3 regions of the Paenarthrobacter sp. NPDC056912 genome follow, and region 2 is predicted to be linked to each of the others. Evidence: predicted binding sites of a transcription regulator. Region 2 holds the regulator's gene; each other region holds the start of a gene.

Region 1 (7,008 bases), on a different contig from region 2:
TGTGGAAGGACCCGACCACACCAGCCTGACCGTCAATGCCGGGGATGTCTTCGAACTCCACCCCGTCTCCGGCGGCACCGAGGTCCGGGTCATCCGGGCCGCACTGGACCATGATTCCGAGTGGGCAGAGTGGGACGAGGACATCACCCAGGGCTGGCTCACGTTCCTTCATCAACTGCGGTTTGCTTTGGAGAGGCACCCGCACGGCCATCGGCGGACACACTTTGCTTCCCTCCCGGGCAAAGGCGGTCCGGCGATTGAAAAGCTGGGGCTCGGGGACTTGCCGCCCGTCGGCGACGAGTATTCGCTCACCCTTTCCACCGGCGAGGCAATTTCCGGCAAAGTCTGGTTCAAGAGCCGCCACCAGGTAGGCCTGACCGTCCACAGCTACGCCGAGCACGGTGAAGGGCTGCTGATCGTCGCGGAGCAGCTGCCGATTCCGGAGAAAAGGCCCGACGGCGGCTCCATGGTGATTGCCTCCACCTACGATTTGGGGGCCCACACCTTGGCGGACATCCGGTCCTCATGGGAGAACTGGAAGGCTGAGAAGTACGGGTCGTAGGGTTTCCTCGGCAGGTTGCTCCGGGTAAAGCTGGCACACTTGGTAGGGTGCCAGCTTCCCTTCCTGCTTCTGTTCCGTCCACTGCCCCCGTTTTGCCTGCACTTTCCGACAGGCAATCCGAGTTCTCCTTTTCGGTGGGCCAGCGCCTGACTGAAACGTGCTCGCCGTCGGACGCTCAGGTGGACGCAAACGGCGGCGCTTTCCTGGGCCGGACCGGAACCATCACCACGCCGCACGGGACAATCCAGACGCCCGCGTTCATCGCCGTCGGGACCAAAGCCACGGTGAAAGCAGTGCTGCCCGAGTCCATCGCAGACCTCGGTGCGCAGGCCGTGCTGGCCAATGCCTACCACCTGTACTTGCAGCCGGGGCCTGAAATCCTCAACGCCGCCGGCGGGCTGGGCGCATTCATGAACTGGTCCGGGCCAACGTTCACCGACTCCGGCGGATTCCAGGTGATGAGCCTGGGGTCGGGGTTCAAGAAGGTCATCGACATGAAGAACGTGGACAGCTCCGGCCCGGATGACGCCGTGGCTCCCGGCAAGGAACGGCTGGCTCACATTGACGACGACGGTGTCTGGTTCAAGTCGCACCTGAACGGGGACCGGCACCGTTTCTCCCCTGAGATCTCCATGCAGGTCCAACATCAGATCGGCGCTGACATCATGTTCGCGTTCGACGAACTCACCACGCTGCAGAACTCGCGGGCGTACCAGGAGGAGTCTCTGGAGCGGACGCGGTTGTGGGCTCTGCGGTGCTTGGCGGAGCATGCTTCTTTGACGGCTTCCCGCGTAGGTAAGCCGTACCAAGCCCTGTTTGGCGTGATCCAGGGCGCCCAGTACGGGGACCTGCGCCGCAAGGCCTGCCAGGACCTCGGTGCGATGCCCTTTGATGGCTACGGAATCGGCGGGGCACTGGAGAAGGAAAACCTGGGCACGATCGTGCGCTGGTGCAACGAGGAACTGCCCGAGGACAAGCCCCGGCACCTGTTGGGCATCTCCGAGCCGGACGACATCTTCACGGCAATCGAGAACGGCGCCGACACGTTCGACTGTGTCTCCCCGACCCGTGTGGCCCGGAACTCCGCGTTCTACACGCCTTTTGGCCGGTTCAACCTGTCCGGGGCCCGCTACAAGACCGACTTCGGACCGCTGCAGGACGGCTGCGACTGCTACACGTGCGTGAACTACTCGCGGGCGTACATCCACCACTTGTTCAAGGCCAAGGAAATGATCTCGGCAACGCTCATCTCCATCCACAATGAACGTTTCGTGGTGAAGATGGTGGACGACGCCCGCCTGGCCATCGAATCCGGGGACTTCTTCGAGTTCAAAGCGGAGACCCTGGGGCGGTACTACTCGTAGCTGCGGCGAGTTCGCCGGAAGCGTGCGTGAGCGTGCGGAAACCTCCGGCGAACTCACACGGTTCCGGCGAACTCGGCCCGAGCTTAGGCTGCGGCCACTCCGTAGCTCGGCTCGCGCTTCTTGATCCAGCCCACCACGAGCACGGTAACGGGCACGAACAGGAATTCCACGGCCGTCTTGTAGACGAAGCCCACCAGCACGTAGTTGACGAACATTCCGGCGTCGGTGATGCCGATGACCGACGCCGCGATGCTGCAGAAAATCAGGGTGTCCACGAATTCGCCCACCACGGAGGACCCCATGAGCCGTGCCCACAGTGACTTCTCGCCCGTGCGTTCCTTCATTTTCACGAGGATCCACGAGTTGATGGTCTGCCCGGCCAGGAAAGCGAGCAGTGAGGCGAGGACTATCAGAGGCACAGGCCCCAGCGCACCTTCGATGGCTGCCTGCTTGGCGGTTCCGTACTCGTCAGTGAAGCCGGGCAGGACGATGATCACCCAGTAGCAGATGGACGCGAACACCGAGAGCGCGAACGAGGTGATGATGGCCTTCCGCGCCACTTTGAAGCCGTAGACCTCGCTCATGACGTCGCCAAGGATGTAGGCCAGCGGGAAGAGGAAGAATCCGCCGTCGGTGATGATCGGCCCGAGCACCACTCCCTTGGAAGCGCCGATGTTGGACAGGATCAGCACCACGGCCATGACAGCCAGCATGATGCCGAAATACGGGGAGCCGATTGAAGCGAAGCGCGGAGCAGGCTTGCTCAAGGTACTGGAGCCTGAAGGCGAGGGCATGGGTCATCCATTCGTAGTGGTTCGCGTAGGCCGCTGCTTGGCTGCCCCGCTGTATTAGCACTGTGGTTGGTGGGGCATTCGGCCCGGCACCGGTTCCATTCTCCCACCCACCGACCCCCTCTCACATCCCACCCCCTTTCGGGCAACCCTCCCTCACCTCCCTGCCCTTCCATCAACATTTGAACGCGTTCAGAAATGGTGGCATACTCATTCTTGAACACGTTCAAAAACGATTCCAAGGAGCACCGAATGGCCGCGAAGAGTGAGCAGACCCGCCAGTTGGTTGCCGATGTCGCGTTGAAGATGTTCCGGGAAATCGGATTCGAAAAGACCACCATGCGCGCCATCGCCCAGGAGGCCGGCGTCTCCGTGGGCAACGCCTACTACTACTTCGCTTCCAAGGATGAACTGGTCCAGGAGCTGTACGTCCAGGTGCAGGACGAGCACGCAGCGGTCGCAGCCAAGGCCCTCGACGGCGTCCAGGATCTCGCGGGCCGGCTGAGAGCCGTGCTGCACACGGGCGTCGACGTCATGGCGCCATACCATCAGTTCGGTGCCGATTTCATCGCGACGGCGATCCGGCCGACGTCGCCCGTCAACCCGTTCGGCGAAGCATCCACCGCCGCCCGCGAGGCCTCGCTCGCGATCTTCCGCACCGCCGTCGAGGGTTCCTCCCCGGCCGTCGCGAAGAAGCTGCGCGGCGATCTGCCAGAGCTGCTGTGGCTGGCATACATGGGCGTCGCGCTGTTTTGGGTCTATGACACATCCGAGGGCCAACGCCGCACGCGCAAGCTGATCGACGGCGCCGCGCCGCTGGTGGCGCGCGGATTGTCGCTCGCGAAGATTCCGGGCGTGAGCAAAGTCTTCGACGACGTCCTGGGACTGGTCCGCAACGTCAAGGCAGACTCATGAATCCGCGGACGGTGGTGATCGCCGGCGCAACTGGCTTCATTGGCAGCTACTTCCAGCGGCGTTTTCTTGAAGAGGGCTGGCAGGTCCGGACAGTCGGGCGGGCTGCTTCGGCTGACGCGCAATGGCACGACGACGACGCCATCAGCAGAGCGCTGGACGGCGCCCAACTGCTGGTGAACCTCGCCGGACGATCCGTGAATTGTCGCTACAACGAGCGGCACCGGCGGGAGATTCTGGACTCCAGGGTTCGCACGACGCGAGCGTTGGGCCGGGCTGTTGCTGCGTGTGCGGAACCGCCCCGGACGTGGATCAACTCGAGTACTGGAACCATCTACAGGCACGCGGAAGATCACCCACAATCAGAGGTTTCGGGAGAACTTGGCAGCGGGTTCTCCGTGGATGTCGCGCGTGCTTGGGAGGACGAGTTGGCGTCTGCGGTTGTGCCCGGTACGCGCAAGGTGCCGCTGCGTATCGCGATTGCGCTCGGGCCTGGCGGGGGCGTGATGGGTCCGTTCCGGAACCTTGCCCGGCTTGGCCTGGGTGGGCACATGGGGGCGGGGACACAGAAGTTCAGTTGGATCCATGTGGAGGACTTGTTCCGTGCCGTACTGTTCGTGCACGCTCATGGTGAGCTGACGGGTCCGGTGAATGCGGCGTCGCCCTACCCCGTAGACAATCGCGATCTGATGTCCCTGGTTCGGCAGAGCATGGGAGTGCCGTTTGGCATCCCAACACCGTCGTGGCTGCTCGAGGCCGGAGCTGTCCTGATCCGGACACAGACCGAGCTGGTGCTGAAGAGCCGGTGGGTCGAGCCCCGGAAACTGCTCAATGCGGGGTTCGCGTTCGAGTATCCCTCTTTGGCCGGGGCGCTCAACGGGATTGCCAAGGGAAACCCCGAGCCCTCTCTCACCTAACCATCCTTCCCGATGAACGCTCTCTCACATCACCCGGAGGTAAGTAATGAGCCAAGAGCCTTGGACTGACGAGGATGAGCACTCACTGGCGGTGCGGAACCCGTCCAGAGAATGGCGCTACGGGCCAAAAGACAGAGTGGTGCTCGGTGGCAAAGGACTGGCAGTCGGAATCGGAGTTGCACACCTGACCTTGAGCATTCTCCTAAGCATCCAAGCACCGGGGTGGTGGATCCTCATCTTCATATACAGCCTGCTCCCGGCATGGACAGTCGGCGTGGTTGTGGGATCACTCGTGGGCCTGACCCTGCGTCGTGTTCGAAGTCAGTGGGTTCATGTGGCCGCATTTTTCTTAGTCGGATTACTCATGTGCACACCGTTTGGCGGACTCTCGTCAACGGGTCCACTGCTGTTATCGCTGTCTATCGCCGTCGCCGCCGGCGTTGGCCGCCTGGCAGTCTGGAAGATCGTCGTGACGAACCAGCAACCTTCTCTCACTTAATCGCCCTCTTCGGGGAACCCTCTTCTACTTAAGTGAGGGTCTCCCCCGATCCTCTCTCACTCATCGCACCGTTGAGGGGGAACGCTCACTCACATCACGCAATTACGACGGCGGCCCGGGGGCGCGTCGTTGGAATCCGATGTAGCGGGGAACCCTTGCCGAGTACTCGGCGTACGCCTGTTGAAACTGCTCCGACAGTGCGGCCTCCTCATGAAGCACCCCCCAATGTTCCGCGAGCATCCCGGCAGGCAGTGTGGCAAAGGCCCAGGCCGTACCAGCAAAACCGCCGGCACCCAGATGGATGAGCCACCAGCCGACGTACATAGGATGACGGGTGAAGGCATATGGGCCGCTGGTAACCAGAACGTCTGGCCGCTCCAGAGCGAACCGGCCAGCCGACCGGCGTCGCCGTTCATTAAGTGCCCATGTATTGAGACCGACGCCGGCGAGCGCCAGCCCGGTCCCCACCAGTCCGTTCACGAGCCGCGGACCGGGAAGCCGCGCGGGATGCAGCCTTTGGAGCAGGACGCACACCGCCAGCCCAGTCACTTGTCCGGGAGGCAGCGGAACATTACTGAACGCTCCCTTCCAGTTAGGCAACGTCCCCTCGGCCGCCCCCGATAATCTCGCCATGCCAGCACGGTACTCCCGGAAACCACTGTGAAGTGAGAGAGGGACCGCCAAAACACGACGGGACGTGAGAGAGCGTCCACCAAAAGGCGACGGGACATGAGAGAGCGTCGGTGGGTCGCGCGCTGACCGGCCTCACCCGAAACCTAAGGAAGTGTTAGGAAATCCTGTCCCGCGTTGGCTGTGCCGTGCATCACCCATAGTTTGGAACATGTCCTCTTCACCCCAGGAGGGCCTTTCTTAGTCGACGAAGAGCCATGCGCAAGGACGCCATGAGCACCCGCTTCATGGACAGAACGAACTCATGCAAGACACGGCTGCCGTATCAGGCGCCGTCCAGGAAGGTTCATTGATGAGCACCCAACAAGCTGCGCCCCTCAGCGAGGCGGCCCAGACACGCAAGGCCGTGAGCAACATCCTCAAGGGCTCCGCGGGCAACCTCGTGGAGTGGTTCGACCTCTATGTGTATACGGTTTTCGCGGCGTATTTCCAGTCGCACTTCTTCAACTCTTCGGACGACCTGCAGGCCGGCCTTGAGGCGATGGCGGTCTTCTCGACGTCGTTCCTCATGCGGCCGATCGGCAGTTGGTTCTTCGGCCGGTATGCCGACCGGAAGGGCCGCAAGGCTGCGCTGACGCTCAGTGTGACGCTGATGTCGGCCGGTTCCTTCGCCATTGCGATCCTGCCGACGCAGGACGTGATCGGCCTCTGGGCACTGATCCTGCTGGTGTTCATCCGCGTTGTGCAGGGCTTCTCCGTGGGTGGCGAATACGGCACCAGCGCCACGTACATGTCCGAGGCAGCCACGTCCAAGCGCCGCGGCTTCTTCTCGAGCTTCCAGTACGTGACGCTGATAGGCGGCCAGATGCTTGCGCTCCTGGTGCTCGTGATCCTGCAGAACACCATGAGCAAGGAAGACCTGACCGCGTGGGGCTGGCGGATTCCGTTCGCAATCGGTGGCGTAGCTGCCCTTGTGGTTCTCTGGCTGCGCCGCTCCATGGAAGAAACACTTTCCTCTGATCAGCTCCGCGCCGCCCACGTCAAGGTTGAGGGCGAAGCCCAGCCTGGCACCATGAAGCTACTGCTCACCAAGCACTGGAAGCCTTTGCTGATCTGCATCGGGATCACCCTTGGCGGCACCGTAGCGTTCTATACGTACACCAACTTCATCCTGAAGTTCATGAACGATACGTCCGGCATTGCCAAGACCGATACCTCCGTCATCAACTTTTGGGCGCTCTTCATCTTCATGCTGCTGCAGCCTGTGTACGGCCTGATCTCGGACAAGGTTGGCCGCAAGCCGTTGCTGATCTGGTTCGGCGTGACCGGTGTG
Region 2 (7,008 bases):
CAGCGGGTTACCAGCCTCCGCAGCCCGGCAACGCTCCTCCCTCTGGATACCCTGGACAGCAGGGCTATCAGCCACCTCCCGGATACCAGCAGCAAGGTCAACCGGCATATGGTCCTCCCGCTGGACCCAACCCGGCGCCCCCTGCGGGATTGGGGTACGCCGCACCACCCCGCAACGTTTTTGGCCTGGACAACAGAATTGCGTATAGGTTCCGGGATACAACCGGAGTGCCCCAGCCAATGGTTGTGTCCTACTGGCTCTGGATTGCAGCGGCCGTGCTTGGCGTGCTCGCCAGCATCGTGAACATCTTCCAGCTCAGGGATATCTTTGGCGGCCTGATGGTGGGAGCCGGGGTGGCCAGCCTCGTGCTCAGCTTACTGATCGCTGCGGTCTATATGTTCATGGCCATCCGCCTCAAGGAAGGCAGCCGATGGGCCAGGCTGGTTCTGACCATCCTCGGCGTCCTGGCGGCATTCTCGCTCCTTTTCCAACTCATCACCCTGAATTTCAGCCTCATAGGCTCCGCCGCTGCGGTTGCCGCGGCAGTAATGATGTGGCTACCCGAGTCCCAGAAGCATTTCGTCTAGGTGAGCAGAAGGCCGCGGCCAGGTCCCCGGGGGGCTACCGCGGCCTTCATCATGAAGGCGTAAGCCCACATGATGATTTTTAGCCCGAAGCAGGAATTCCTGCGTGTGATCGTCAGCAGCGCCGAACCCTGGCGGTACGGTGGAAGCAGAACCACGCTGGGGGCAGGGTCATTTTGCTGATCCCGGCGGCCGCACCAGCAGTCGAACAAGCAAAGGAATGCCATGAGCAACCCTCCCTACCCGCCGTCAAACCCGGGCGATGCCAACCAGCCCGAACAGCCTGGCTCGCAGCCCGCCGCCCCGCAGTACGGTCAGCAGTCACCACCGCCGCCGGCGCCGCAGTATGGCCAGCCCGCCGCCCCGCAGTACGGACAGCAGTCCCCGCCCCCGGCACCCCAGTATGGCCAGCCCGCGGCTCCGCAGTACGGACAGCAGCCCCCGGCCGCTCCGCAGTACGGACAGGGCGCCAACTGGCCGAGCCAGCAGCCGGCCCCCACCGCCGTGCCACAGATGGTCAACATCGCTTTCTGGATGATCGTAGCGGCAGGAATCCTCTCCGCCATCAGCTCACTGCTTCTGGCCACCACCGGCACGGACGCCTTCATCAACTCGATGACCCAGCAGGCTGCACAGCAGGGTACTGAATTCCCCGCAGGGTCCCTCGAAGGCATGCGCGGTGCCATCGCTGTTGGCGCCGTTGTGGGTGCCATCGTGTCGCTGGGCCTCTACGCCCTGGTCGCTTTCCCTGTCCGGAAGGGCAAGAACTGGGCCAGGATCCTTGGCACCGTTTTCGCCGCCATCTCGGTGCTCGGACTCACCGGCCTGTTCCAGTTCGGCGCCACCTACGGCATCATGCAGCTGCTGGTGATCCTTCTGGGTGTTGCCGCAATCGTCATCCTGTACCTGCCGGCGTCGGCCCCGTACTTCCGGAAGCCGCAGCCTTTCGGCAACCCGTACCAGACCCCCTACGGCCGCTAGGCCACAGGCAAACACCTAAGCGGGCGCGGACCCGGCCCTGGCTAAACAGCCTGGCCCGGTGTCTGCGCCCGTTGTGCGTGGTAGGCCAGAATCTGTAGCTCCGTTGCCATGTCCACCTTGCGGAGATTGACGTGCGGCGGGACCTGCAGGAGAACTGGCGCGAAACTGAGAATGCTGCGGATCCCGGCGGCAATGACGCGGTCGCATACCGCCTGGGCGACGGTGGCCGGCAGCGCCAGCACCACCATGTTCGTGTGGGTGCGCTCCAGGACGCGCTCAAGTTCGGCCGAGTCGCTGACGCGCAGCCAACCAACCTCGTTGCCGATCACCATGGGGTCCGCGTCGAAAATCGCAACGACGTCGAAACCCCTGGACTCGAAGCCGCCGTACCGAGCCAACGCCTTGCCGAGGTTACCGGCGCCCACAATCGCGACCTTCCAGTCATGGGTCAGGCCCAAGGCTGCGGCAATGTGGCGGCTCAGGTACTGGACCTCGTAACCCACTCCACGCGTTCCGTAGGAGCCGGCATACGACAGGTCCTTGCGGAGCGTCGAGGAGCTGACGCCCGAGGCTTCGGCCAGCGCTTCGGACGAAACCCGTTCCACGCCTTCGGCAAGGAGGGAGTTGAGCGCACGCAAATAAAGGGTCATCCGGGCCACAGCCGCGGGCGGGATCTGCTTGGCAGCAGGTTCGTTGTCCCCCGTTGTTGCTCCCGGGGACGGTTCCAGCGCAGTCACGGTTTTCTCCATTGCGTCGCTTTGTTGTTCCACTCTATGACCCCCGGCCGGACTCAACAAAAGCCATGACTTACGGGTAACCGCACCCTCAGCCCTCCAGGACTTTCTTCAGCGTGCGGGTCAGCCGTTGCTCGTCGACCTTCCAAAAATCGCGCTGGATTCCATCCACCAGCACCACGGGGATTTCCTCTGCGAAGCGCTCCTGCAGTTGGGGATCGGCGTCGATTCCTTGCTCAGTCCATTGCAAGCCCAGGCTTTTCGTGACGCGCTCGACGGCGGCACGCGCCTCCGTGCAGAGGTGGCAGTCAGCTTTGGTCAAGAGAACGACGTCGGGAATAGCCATGGGATAACGGTAACCGCCCCAACGCTCTCCCACATCCCACCCCCACCACCCCCACGCTCTCTCACATCCCACCCCCACCACCCCAACGCTCTCCCACATCCCACTCAAGGCTGGCCCTTCCGTGGGTCCTCAGCGCGGGGTACCGGCGATTGACTAGACTCAAGTCATGCTCGAGGAGAAGAACGCCGCTGTGGTCGCAGATGCCAAAGTGCAGAAGCGCACCGGCGAAGCCGCTTTCTTCGACGTCGACAACACTTTGATGAAGGGCGCAAGCCTTTTTCACGTTGCCCGGAAAATGTACGAACGCAAGGCATTCACACTGCCTCAGGCCGCAGGTTTCGCCTGGAAACAGTTCAAATTCGTCATGCGCGGCGAAAATATGGAGGACGTCCACTCGGTGCGGGACTCCGCTCTGACCCTCGCAGCCGGCATCTCCGTGGACGACATCAAGGCTTTGGGCGAAGAAGTCTATGACGAGATGATCGAGTCCCGGATCTGGCCCGGAACCAAAGCGTTGGCGGAACAGCACCTGCGGGTCGGCCGAAAGGTGTGGCTCGTGACGGCCACGCCCATTGAGGTGGCCACGGTTATTTCCACCAGGCTTGGCCTGACGGGCGCCCTTGGCACGGTAGGCGAGGTTGATGAGGGCATCTATACGGGGAAACTCGTCGGAGACATCCTGCACGGACCCGCAAAGGCAGTCGCCGTGCAGCTGGTGGCAGACCAGGAGGGACTGGACCTGGAGCATTGCTGGGCTTACAGTGACTCGGCCAATGACATCCCGCTGCTCACCATGGTGGGGCATCCGGTGGTCATCAACCCTGACTCCAAACTCCGCAGGCATGCTCGCGAAAACAACTGGCCTGTCTACGACTTCCGCTCGGGCCGCCGTGCAGCGACGCTCGGACTGAAGGCCGCCACTGTTGGCGGCGCGGTCTACGGATTGTGGCGAGGCTTCTCCAGGTTCCGCGGCCCCCGCTACTAGCAAAACGCTCTCTCACCTCCCAACACCCCCAAGCCAACCATCTCTCACATCCCCACTGGTGTGCTGGCAAGCCTGTGGATAACTTCTGCGGGCTCAAGGGCATTTGGGCAACAATGCGGGTATGCAAAAGCGATACCCCTTTCCATCGGAGCTGGCCTCCGCTCCATTCACACTGGACGAAGCCAAGGCGGCTGGCCTCCATCAGTCGCAACTCTGGCGTCGCAGCAAGATCGAAGGCGTCAGCCGGGGTCTCTACCGCCCCGCCGATTGGAATTTCGATCTCGCCGAAGCCGCCCGATCACTATCCGCAGCAAGTCCTGGCGCCTGGATTTCGCACGTTACGGCTGCCAGGCTCCACGGTTTCTGCCTCCCCCCGTGGCTGGCGGACTCCAACGAGCTACACCTAAGCAAACCAAGGCATCTGCCATCCGTGCGGCGAAAGGGGGTGGTGGGGCACACGGTTGTAGCCTCAGATGCCGAGATCGAGTTCGTCCGCGGTCTTTGGATAAGCACACGTTCACGGACTTGGCTGGACCTGGCTCGACGACTCCCGCTAAACGACCTCGTCTGCGTCGGCGACGAACTGGTTCGACTGCCCAGACCAGAATTCGAAGGGCGGGATGCGCCGTTCACAACCATTGACGCCCTCCGGTCCTTGGTAGACCAGCACAAGAACCTCCAAGGTGTTGTTCGGGCAAGGGATGCCCTCAACCTCATGCGCGTGGGAGCCGATTCGGCACCGGAGTCGCTGCTTCGGCTCGCAATGTTGGACGCCGGGATCCCGGAACCGCAGTTACAGGTTCGATTGCACGCGAGCGATCCGTTCTCTCCATCCGCTGACTTAGGTTTTTGTGATCGGAGACTCGCAATTCAGTACGACGGCGGCCATCACCTCAGCGACGAACAGATCTTTAGCGATCGGCGCCGGGACAAGGCCTTCGAAGCGGCCGGCTGGACTGTTCTCAAATTCGGGAAGAAAGACCTGGCAGACGGCTTCGCCTCGGCAACCAAGCAGATCAAGAAGGCGCTTCGAGCCGCACGGGTGGATCCCGCCGTCGAATCTGGTTTTGCCCGAGACGTCTTACGGGAGATGGTCCGCAATTAACAACCGGGACGTGAGAGAGCATCCCCAAAAACCAGCGGAACGTGAGAGAGCATCACCCAAAAACCACCGGGACGTGAGAGAGCATCACCCAAAAACCACCGGGACGTGAGAGAGGGTCGGAGATGCAAAAATGCCCGCCACCTCGAAAGGCAACGGGCATTCACGCTTGATGAAGTATCTCTACTTCTTATTGCGGCGCTGGTGGCGAGTCTTGCGAAGCAGCTTGCGGTGCTTCTTTTTGGCCATACGCTTGCGGCGCTTCTTAATAACTGAACCCACGAAAGTTCCTTACAAACTAGAAGTTCCTGTCTGTTGGAACAGATCCGCGGAAGCAGACAGTACAACTGACAGATTCTTACATTGACGTAAAACGTTCCTTAACAGAGTACCGCTTCAAAGGGGCACCCCGTGACCACGGTCCGCGGGACGGACCCCGGCAACCTCAGGCGGTCTCGGATTGACCGTCCACAACAGCACCTTTGAGGTACTGGGCAACAGCCTCTTCCGGAACCCGGAAGGAACGGCCGAACCTGACGGCAGGCATTTCCCCTGAGTGGACCAGGCGATACACGGTCATTTTGGAAACACGCAGGACGTCGGCGACTTCAGCCACCGTCATGAAGTGCGCGTTCGAGAAGTTAGTCTCCGCGGACATTTCCCATATTCCTTTGCTCTCAGACAGTAGGACACCCCCAGGAACGGTGTGCCGATGCTGAGCCATCAAACAACCATGTGCTAGATACTCTAGAGGCTGATGGGGCCAATGTGAAAGCATTTCGGGAAAGTGGGATCCTACTCGCCCGTAGCCACGCGGCGCTTCCGGGCCGAGGCTGCGAGCTGCTCCAGCACCGAGGCAGTGACATCCCATTCCATGCAGGCGTCGGTGACGCTCTGCCCGTAGACGAGTTCCTGCTCACCGGCCAGCTGCTTGGCCACGTCCAGGTTTTGGGCACCGCCCACCAGGAAGCTCTCCAGCATGATGCCGGCGATCGGCGAGGTCTCCCCTGCTTCAAGCTGCGCACCGATTTCCAGCGCAACCTCTGCCTGGCGGTGGTGGCTCTTGCCGCTGTTGGCGTGGCTGGCGTCCACGATCAGGCGCGGGTTCAGCCCCTTGGCCGCGAGCTTGGATGACGCAGCGGCCACATCGGCGGCGGAGTAGTTGGGTCCCTTTCGTCCGCCACGGAGGATCACGTGGGTGTCCGGGTTGCCGGACGTCGCTACGAGGGCTGCCCGGCCGTCGTCGTCGATTCCCAGGAAGGCTTGCTCAGCGGCAGAGGCGCCGCACGCGTCGATGGCCACCTGGAGGTCTCCGTCGGTGCCGTTCTTGAAGCCGATGGGCATGGACAGCCCGGAGGCGAGCTGGCGGTGGATCTGGCTTTCAGTGGTCCGCGCGCCGATGGCGCCCCACGAGACGAGGTCCGCCATGTATTGCGGGCTGATGGGTTCGAGGAATTCGGTGGCGGTGGGCAACCCCAAGGAAGTGACCTGCTTCAGGAAACCGCGGGCGGCGCGCAGGCCGGCGGCGATATCGTGGCTGCCGTCCAGGTGGGGATCGTTGATGAGTCCCTTCCAGCCAACGGTGGTGCGAGGCTTCTCGAAGTAGGTCCGCATGACGACCAGCAGGTCTTCCTTGTGCTTTTCCGCCTGGCTGACCAACCGGCGGGCGTATTCGAGGCCGGCTTTGGGGTCGTGGATGGAGCACGGTCCCACGATCACCAGGAGGCGGTCGTCCACGCCGTCCATGATGGCGCGCACTTGGTCGCGGCCACGCTCGACGACGGCAGCTGAGCGGGCGTCCAGCGGCAACTCTGCGATGAGGTCCTGGGGGGCCGGAAGCGGCTCGAAGCGGGCGACCCGCAGGTTGGAGGTGGCGGGCTGATCGGCGTCAACTGCGACAGGAAGTGCGTCGGAGTCGAGCGATTCGGTGGGTTCTGCGGCGATGCTGGTCATTTCTGGGTCCTGTTCCGGTTACGGAGCGGGCCCCTTTTCAGAACCCGCCGGATATGGCGAAGGGCAGAGAATGATCTCTGCCCTGTTGGCTCTGAAGGAAAGTTGGATGCGTGTCAGTTAGACGCGGGCCCCTCCAGAGCCAACGAAAAATACGCATACCAACGGTTTGTCATAGCCACACCATAACCGCGGTTCTTCAAACCGGGCAAATCGTGTCCATCAAGATGACAGCAGTTTGCGCAGGAACTGCAGCTGCTTGATCCAGTGGTGTTCCTGGCCGCCTTCGTGGTTGTTGAAGCGGTAGACCTCGATGTCCTTCTCCG
Region 3 (7,008 bases), on a different contig from region 2:
GACCGGGCGGCGTCGAGGTCTTCCTTAAGTCTTGCGAAGAAGCTCACAAAGACCTTTCTACAGGAAATGAATGCTTGCAGTCGTTGTGTTAACCGCGGATGTCGTCGAACAGAACGGTGGAGATGTAGCGTTCACCGAAGTCGCAAACGACCGCAACGATCAGCTTGCCGGCGTTCTCGGGGCGCTTGGCCAGCTCCAGTGCACCCCACACGATCGCGCCGGAGGAGATGCCGCCCAGGATGCCTTCGCGGGCGCCGAGCTCACGGGCGACGCGGACTGAGTCTTCCAAGGTGGCGTCAAGGACTTCGTCATAGACGTTGGTGTCCAGGATTTCGGGTACGAAGTTGGCGCCGATTCCCTGGATCTTGTGCGGACCGGGGGCTCCACCGTTGAGGATGGCGGAGTCCTTGGGCTCGACGGCCACGATCTGGACACCCGGCTTGCGTTCCTTGAGGACTTGACCCACGCCCGTGACTGTTCCGCCGGTGCCGACGCCGGCAACGAAGATGTCCACTTCACCGTCGGTGTCTTCCCAGATTTCCTCGGCCGTTGTGGTGCGGTGGATCGCGGGGTTGGCCTCATTGGCGAACTGCTGGGCCCAAATGGAGTTCTCCGTGTTGGCGACGATCTCCTGTGCCTTCTCGACGGCGCCGCGCATACCTTCAGAGCCGGGAGTCAGGACGATTTCCGCACCGTAGGCGCGCAGCATGACACGGCGCTCCGTGGACATTGTTTCAGGCATGGTCAGGATGACCTTGTAGCCGCGTGCGGCTCCAACCAGGGCCAAGGCAATACCGGTGTTGCCGGAGGTGCCCTCGACGATCGTTCCACCGGGCTTCAAGGCACCGGACTTTTCAGCAGCGTCAACGATGGCAACGCCAATGCGGTCCTTGACGCTGTTTGCCGGGTTGTAGAACTCGAGCTTGACCGCAACGGTGGCATCAAGGCCTTCGGTAAGCCGGTTCAAGCGGACCAGCGGAGTGCGGCCAACCAGCTGCGTGACGTCGTCGTAGATCCTTGCCATGAAAATTATGCCTATCTCTGAAGAGGGAATACTGGGGTCAGCCTAACCAGCCGGATCGAAACCTTGCTAAGCAGTAAGCCATGCAGAGTAATATTTCCGGGCCTTCGCCAGCTTGGGGTTAATGATCACCTGGCAGTAACCCTGATAAGGGAACTTGGCATAGTAATTCTGGTGGACTTCTTCGGCTTCGTGGAACTCGGGAAGGCGGCTCACTTCGGTCACAATTGGGTCGGACCAGAGCGACTGTGCACGTTCAATGGCTTCCTCGAAGAGAACCTTTTCTTCCGTCGTCGTGTAGAACATCGACGAACGGTACTGGGTTCCGACGTCGTACCCCTGCCGGTTCAGCGTGGTGGGATCGTGAAGAGCGAAGAACATGTCCAGGATGACCTCCTCCGGAACAACGTCCTCGTCGAAAGTCACTGCCACAACCTCCGCATGTCCCGTGGTTCCGGAGCACACTTGGTAGTAGTCGGGGTTGCGGACGTGGCCGCCGGTGTAGCCGGATACCACGGCGCTGACGCCGCGGGTTTTCTGGTAAACGGCATCCAGGCACCAGAAGCAGCCGCCGCCAAGTACGAAAGTTTTCATGTTCTCTTCAATGGATCGGAGGGCCTGATGATTCCCGCTTCACCTTACGGGAGAATTACGGCACCCGGCAGCCAAGGCAGGGGCCGGAAACGCCTGATCCGGCCCGGTAGGGAAGAATAAGAGTATGGAAGCAGTAAACACTGACATTTCTGATGCGGATTCCGTCGAAGACGACGAAACAGTTGAAGCCGGCGGTGATCCTACGCTGGGTCAGGTGTTGCTGGCTGTTGAGGAGCTCTGGCCGGAGTCGCTGGCTGAAGATTGGGATGAAGTAGGTCTCGTCGTAGGACGCCCGAACGTTCCCGTTACCAAAGTCCTTTTTGCTGTGGATCCCACGTTGGCCGCGATTGACGAAGCCGTTGAGTGGGGGGCAGAGCTGCTCATTACGCACCACCCCTTGCTCCTCAAAGGCGTGAATTCCGTGGCGGCCACCTCTGCAAAGGGCCTTGCTGTCCATCGCCTGATTGAGGCGGGCACAGGCCTGCTGACCGTGCACACCAACGGCGACTCTGCCGTCGGCGGGGTGTCGGACGTTCTGGCCGATGCCTTCGGGTTGGAAAACGTCATGCCTCTGACGCCTGCGGCCAACGGGTTGCCGGAAGAGGGCATTGGCAGGGTAGGTGACCTTCCGGAACTCATAACCCTTGGTGATTTCGCTGCGCGCGTCTTTGAAATGCTGCCAGCTGTGGCCGGTGGCGTCCGGGTGGCCGGGGACAAGGACGGGCTGGTGCGTCGAATTGCCGTCTGTGGCGGCGCGGGCGACAGCCTGTTCGACGCCGTCCGGGCCAGCCACGCCGACGTCTACGTTACTGCCGACATGCGCCACCACCCGGCGTCGGAAGCCCGGGAAGGTGCCATCAACGGGCGGCCGTACCTGATTGACGTTTCGCATTTCGCCAGCGAGTGGCTTTGGTTGCCCGCCGCCGCGGAGGCGTTGGGCAACGTGCTCGCTGACCAAGGCTACGACGTCGAAATCCGCGTCAGCAGCACCAACAGCGATCCCTGGGACTTCATACTCACTCCCGGCGGGGACTAGAGTCTAGACAGATACGGACAGCCCCAACAGAAAGGGGCCGTCAGGCCGGAACCGACACTCGGATCCGGCGGCGACAAACGGAGGTAAGCGTGGCGAAAGCAGCACCGGCAGAACAGTTGAAATTGCTTGAACTGCAGGGGCTGGACGCCAAGCTCAAATCGTTGGCCGGACGCCGGAAGGTGCTCGAAACCGACCCCCGCATTGCCGACCTCACCGACGCCCTCAGCGTGGCCAACGGCGAATTGGGTGCGGCCAAGATCGCTGTCCATGATGCGGAGACTGAACTGCGCCGTTCAGAGGCCGACGTTGAGCAGGTGGCCAGCCGCATCGAGCGGGACGAAGCCAGGCTGAACAGCGGCACTGGACTCTCCAAGGACCTCGTCGCCCTGCAGAGTGATATCGCTTCCCTCAACAAGCGCCGTTCCGATCTGGAGGACGTTGAGCTTGAGATCCTGGAACGTTTGGATACCCTCCGCGAACGCCAGGCCGCGCAGCAGGCAATCGTTGACGATATTCAGGGGTCCTTCGGAAGCATCCGCGCCGAGCTCGACGAGGCGATTGCTGAAATCGCCGCCGAAGAGACAGTAGTTCGTGGCCAACGAGCCACTTTTGCTGACTCCTTGGACGCTGGAATGCTGGCCGTGTATGAGAAAACCATTGCCAAGAGGGGCGTCGGAGCTGCCCGGCTGTTCCACGGCAAGTCCGAGGGGTCGGGCATGATGCTCAGCCCTGGCGACCTCGCGGAAGTCAAAACCGCAGCCGATGACGACATCGTTTTCTGCCCGGACTCCGGCTGCATTCTTGTGCGTTCGGCGGAGTGGAACTGAGCTAGCCGGCCAGGATGATGTTCAGTGCGTGCGGCTTGCGGGCTGTGCCTTCAACAAGTTCCGTGGTCCAGATTTCACTGGCCGCCTTCAAGAGCTGAGCCGGGGTTGCCGGTGCCTTTCCGCGCCGCGTTAGTAGATGCCGGGCCAGCTCACCTCGGGTGTGCTTGGCGAAGTGGCTGACTACCGTGCGCTTGCCGTTCGCCTCGTTGAACACATTGACGTTCACGGTCTGCGCGGCAGGGGGAGCCCATGCGGCGGCATAGGTGCTGGAACGGCAATCCACCAGCAGCTCGCCTTCGGCGCGCCGGGTGAGGGCGGCCGTCAGCTGAGGCTTCCAGTAGGAGGCGAGGCGTCCGACGTCGGGCAGCGCGGTTCCCATGGACAGGCGATAGGCGGGTACGTGGTCACCAAAGCCGATGGCGCCCCACAGGGCGGAGACCACCAGGATGGATTCGGTCGCCTTGCGGCGCTGTGTTGGCGTCATGCTGTTGTAACCCAAGGCGTCGTACAGGACCCCGGAGTACACCTGATGGGCCGGGGCCGCCGGTTCGGCGTGCAGCCGCGTATTGCGCGCGACGTCGTCCCGCAACGAGGCGCCGACGCCCAGCAACGCGAGTGCATCCTCGTGCGCGCTCACCGTCCCCAGCGACTCCAGCACCCTTGCCCGGTAGGGGTTCAGCTCCGGAAAGCTGAGTGACTCCCATTCGACGGCGGGGCCTTTGACAGCGGGGGTCTTGCCTTCTGAAGGCGGCAGCAGAATCAGCACCAGTCGATATTACCGGTGACTTGGGCGGCTTCCGACGCCGGTAGACTGTACGGCGGATGGGTTGACCAGGCGGCCGCGCGTCACGAAAGTGGCTCGAGGAACGTCCGGGCTCCGCAGAGCAGGGTGGTGGGTAACGCCCACTCGGGGTAACCCGCAGGCCAGTGCCACAGAGAACAGACCGCCTGCGTTTGGTGATGTTTGCATCACCAGGCAGCAGGTAAGGGTGAAACGGTGGTGTAAGAGACCACCAGCTCCCTGGGTGACCGGGGAGGCTAGGTAAACCCCACCCGGAGCAAGGCCAGACAGGACACGTTCGAGGGCTGCTCGCCCGAGTGTCCGGGTAGGCTGCTGGAGGGCGTCGGCAACGGCGTTCGTAGATGGATGGCCGCTACTCCCTTTCCGGCAACGGCAGGGGATGACAGAACCCGGCGTATCGGTCAACCCATCCACCCCAAGGGGCCGAAACTCCCGTGAGCTCGCGGGAATCGTTGGTAACTCTGTCTGACAGCAAGCAAACTGACTAACGACAAATTTGTCACCTTGAAAGTCAAATTACTTGAATCGTTGAACCTTCCAGTAGTTTGACCAAATGGGGTCCACCGAACACACACCAGAAACCCGGCATTCACTTGCTGGACTCGCCGCCGTCGCCCTCTCCGTAGGAACTTCGGTTGACGACGACTGGGGCACCGCCCAGGAAGCAGCTACCAAGCCGACCGAGGAATCCGCCTACCGCGAAGCCCTCCGGCTCGCAGGCGATGTCGCCTATCGGAAGTTTGGCCAAGTCGTCTAGCAAACGCCGGATAGCCCCCTCGCGAGATAGTGGGGGCCACGCGCTCCACGGTGATATCTGTTCGCCCGCCACGTGACAACCGTGGGTCCCCATTGGTTGAGACTGTCGCCGGCGAACACCAGGACGGTGTATCGGTCACCCACCCATTTATGACCGCCGGACTTCCGGCGTGTGAGTGATTTCACGCCCCTGGGCAACCTGCACGCCTTCCTTCCGCCCTAGAATGGTTACTGAACGTAGATGTTCTGCCGCCGGGACTGCGTTCGCAGCCGGCGGATTTTCTTTGCTCTCGTTCAAGGCGCTGTGGGTGGACCGAAGCCCGCCGGCGCATGTGCCGCAGGATTACTCCGGGCGGCCGCTGCCATCTGCATACGAGGACGTATGTGGTTGACCCAAGGAAGGTAGTTCTGTGAGCCAGACGTCAGATTCTTGTCTTGATAAGTGGATGGGCCGGGAGGCTCTCGCCGAGGCCATGATTCCGGTGATCGGCCGGTTGTACCGGGAAAACAATGTGGTCACCAGCATCCACGGCCGCAGCCTGATCAACAAGTCCACCATGAACATCCTCAAGGCGCACCGTTTTGCCCGCCGGATGAGCAACACCGAGCTCCTGCTCGAAGAAACCGCCCCCCTGCTGAATGCCCTTTCCGAGCTGGAACTCGGCGCGGCAGCGATCGACATCGCACGTTTGACGGAGAAGTTCCGGGCCGAAGGCAATGGCGCCTCGCTGGATGACTTCCTGCGCGATGAGTTGGCTGAGATCGTTGGAAAGCGTGGGGCTGACAACCGCACCAGCACCGACGTCGTGCTCTACGGCTTTGGCCGTATCGGCCGCCTCCTGGCCCGCATCCTGATTGAAAAGGCCGGTGGCGGACACGGCCTTCGTCTCCGCGCCATCGTGGTTCGCAAGGGTGCAGACAACGACCTCGTGAAGCGCGCCAGCTTGCTGCGCCGCGATTCAGTGCACGGTTCATTCGAGGGCACCATCCGCGTGGACGAGGAAGCGAACACCATCACCGCCAACGGTGTGCAGGTACAGGTCATCTACTCGGACAACCCTGCAACTGTGGACTACACGGCCTACGGCATCAAGGACGCCTTGGTAGTGGACAACACGGGCCGCTGGCGCGATGCCGATGGCCTTTCCCAGCACCTGCAGAGCAAGGGTGTTGCCCGCGTGCTGCTCACCGCGCCGGGCAAGGGCGACCTCAAGAACATCGTCCACGGCATCAACCACAGGGACATCTCGGACGACGACAAGATCGTCACCGCGGCGTCCTGCACCACCAACGCCATCACCCCCGTGTTGAAGGCCATCAACGACAAGTTCGGCATCATTCACGGACACGTGGAAACAGTGCACTCGTTCACCAACGACCAGAACCTGATCGACAACTTCCACAAGGGCGATCGTCGCGGGCGCTCCGCAGCGCTGAACATGGTCATCACAGAGACCGGCGCGGCCAAGGCAGTGGCCAAGGCACTGCCTGAACTGCAGGGCAAGCTCACGGGCAACGCCATCCGCGTACCCACCCCGGATGTCTCAATGGCCATCTTGAACCTCAACCTTGAGAACGGCACCACGCGCGACGAAGTCAACGACTTCCTCCGTGAAATGTCGCTGCACTCCGAGTTGCGCAAGCAGATCGACTACATCGACTCTCCGGATGTTGTTTCCACTGACTTCGTCGGCTCACGCCGTGCAGGCATCGTGGATGGCCTCGCGACCATCTCCAATGACAAGAACCTCGTGCTGTACGTCTGGTACGACAACGAGTTCGGCTACTCCTGCCAGGTTGTCCGCGTCATGGAGGAAATGGCCGGCGTCAACCCGCCGTCGTTCCCCGCCCGCGATGTCGTGGCTCCTATCGCGGTGCTTGAGCCGGCTGACGCCTAGGCACGACGAAGAATTCACAGGTTTCCCGGCTGTCTTACTGGCATCAGCCGGGAAACCTGCCCATGATGGGTGCA

The links. Region 2 encodes Rex, which represses fermentation and respiration genes when NADH is low (regulators of the CRP and FNR family bind a similar motif). Its sites were predicted from a motif close to CTTGTGAANNNNTTCACAAG; they were not measured.
Region 1: a site for Rex is predicted at 2,897-2,916, ahead of ACFRJ9_RS01135 (queuosine precursor transporter). Genes of this name have one in related genera too.
Region 3: a site for Rex is predicted at 5,206-5,225, ahead of ACFRJ9_RS05380 (glyceraldehyde-3-phosphate dehydrogenase). Genes of this name have one in related genera too.

Annotation. Positions count from the first base shown of each region.
Region 1 is NZ_JBHUCD010000001.1:239,997-247,004, reverse strand. Features, by position in the region: gene ACFRJ9_RS01145 (SRPBCC domain-containing protein) at 1-562, shown strand, start outside; gene tgt (tRNA guanosine(34) transglycosylase Tgt) at 610-1,926, shown strand; gene ACFRJ9_RS01135 (queuosine precursor transporter) at 2,010-2,720, opposite strand; gene ACFRJ9_RS01130 (TetR/AcrR family transcriptional regulator) at 2,970-3,632, shown strand; gene ACFRJ9_RS01125 (TIGR01777 family oxidoreductase) at 3,629-4,546, shown strand; gene ACFRJ9_RS01120 (methyltransferase family protein) at 5,148-5,678, opposite strand; gene ACFRJ9_RS01115 (MFS transporter) at 6,028-7,008, shown strand, end outside.
Region 2 is NZ_JBHUCD010000013.1:104,582-111,589, reverse strand. Features, by position in the region: gene ACFRJ9_RS15200 (hypothetical protein) at 1-587, shown strand, start outside; gene ACFRJ9_RS15195 (hypothetical protein) at 810-1,565, shown strand; gene ACFRJ9_RS15190 (redox-sensing transcriptional repressor Rex) at 1,607-2,314, opposite strand; gene ACFRJ9_RS15185 (glutaredoxin family protein) at 2,391-2,645, opposite strand; gene ACFRJ9_RS15180 (HAD family hydrolase) at 2,812-3,630, shown strand; gene ACFRJ9_RS15175 (DUF559 domain-containing protein) at 3,752-4,735, shown strand; gene ACFRJ9_RS15170 (30S ribosomal protein bS22) at 4,916-5,014, opposite strand; gene ACFRJ9_RS15165 (helix-turn-helix domain-containing protein) at 5,178-5,390, opposite strand; gene ACFRJ9_RS15160 (3-deoxy-7-phosphoheptulonate synthase) at 5,528-6,685, opposite strand; gene ACFRJ9_RS15155 (acetylxylan esterase) at 6,905-7,008, opposite strand, start outside.
Region 3 is NZ_JBHUCD010000003.1:282,935-289,942, reverse strand. Features, by position in the region: gene epsC (serine O-acetyltransferase EpsC) at 1-47, opposite strand, end outside; gene cysK (cysteine synthase A) at 89-1,024, opposite strand; gene msrA (peptide-methionine (S)-S-oxide reductase MsrA) at 1,091-1,615, opposite strand; gene ACFRJ9_RS05405 (Nif3-like dinuclear metal center hexameric protein) at 1,740-2,651, shown strand; gene ACFRJ9_RS05400 (zinc ribbon domain-containing protein) at 2,741-3,478, shown strand; gene ACFRJ9_RS05395 (YaaA family protein) at 3,480-4,244, opposite strand; RNA gene rnpB (RNase P RNA component class A) at 4,302-4,693, shown strand; gene ACFRJ9_RS05385 (hypothetical protein) at 4,834-5,037, shown strand; gene ACFRJ9_RS05380 (glyceraldehyde-3-phosphate dehydrogenase) at 5,447-6,934, shown strand; gene ACFRJ9_RS05375 (hypothetical protein) at 7,008-7,008, shown strand, end outside.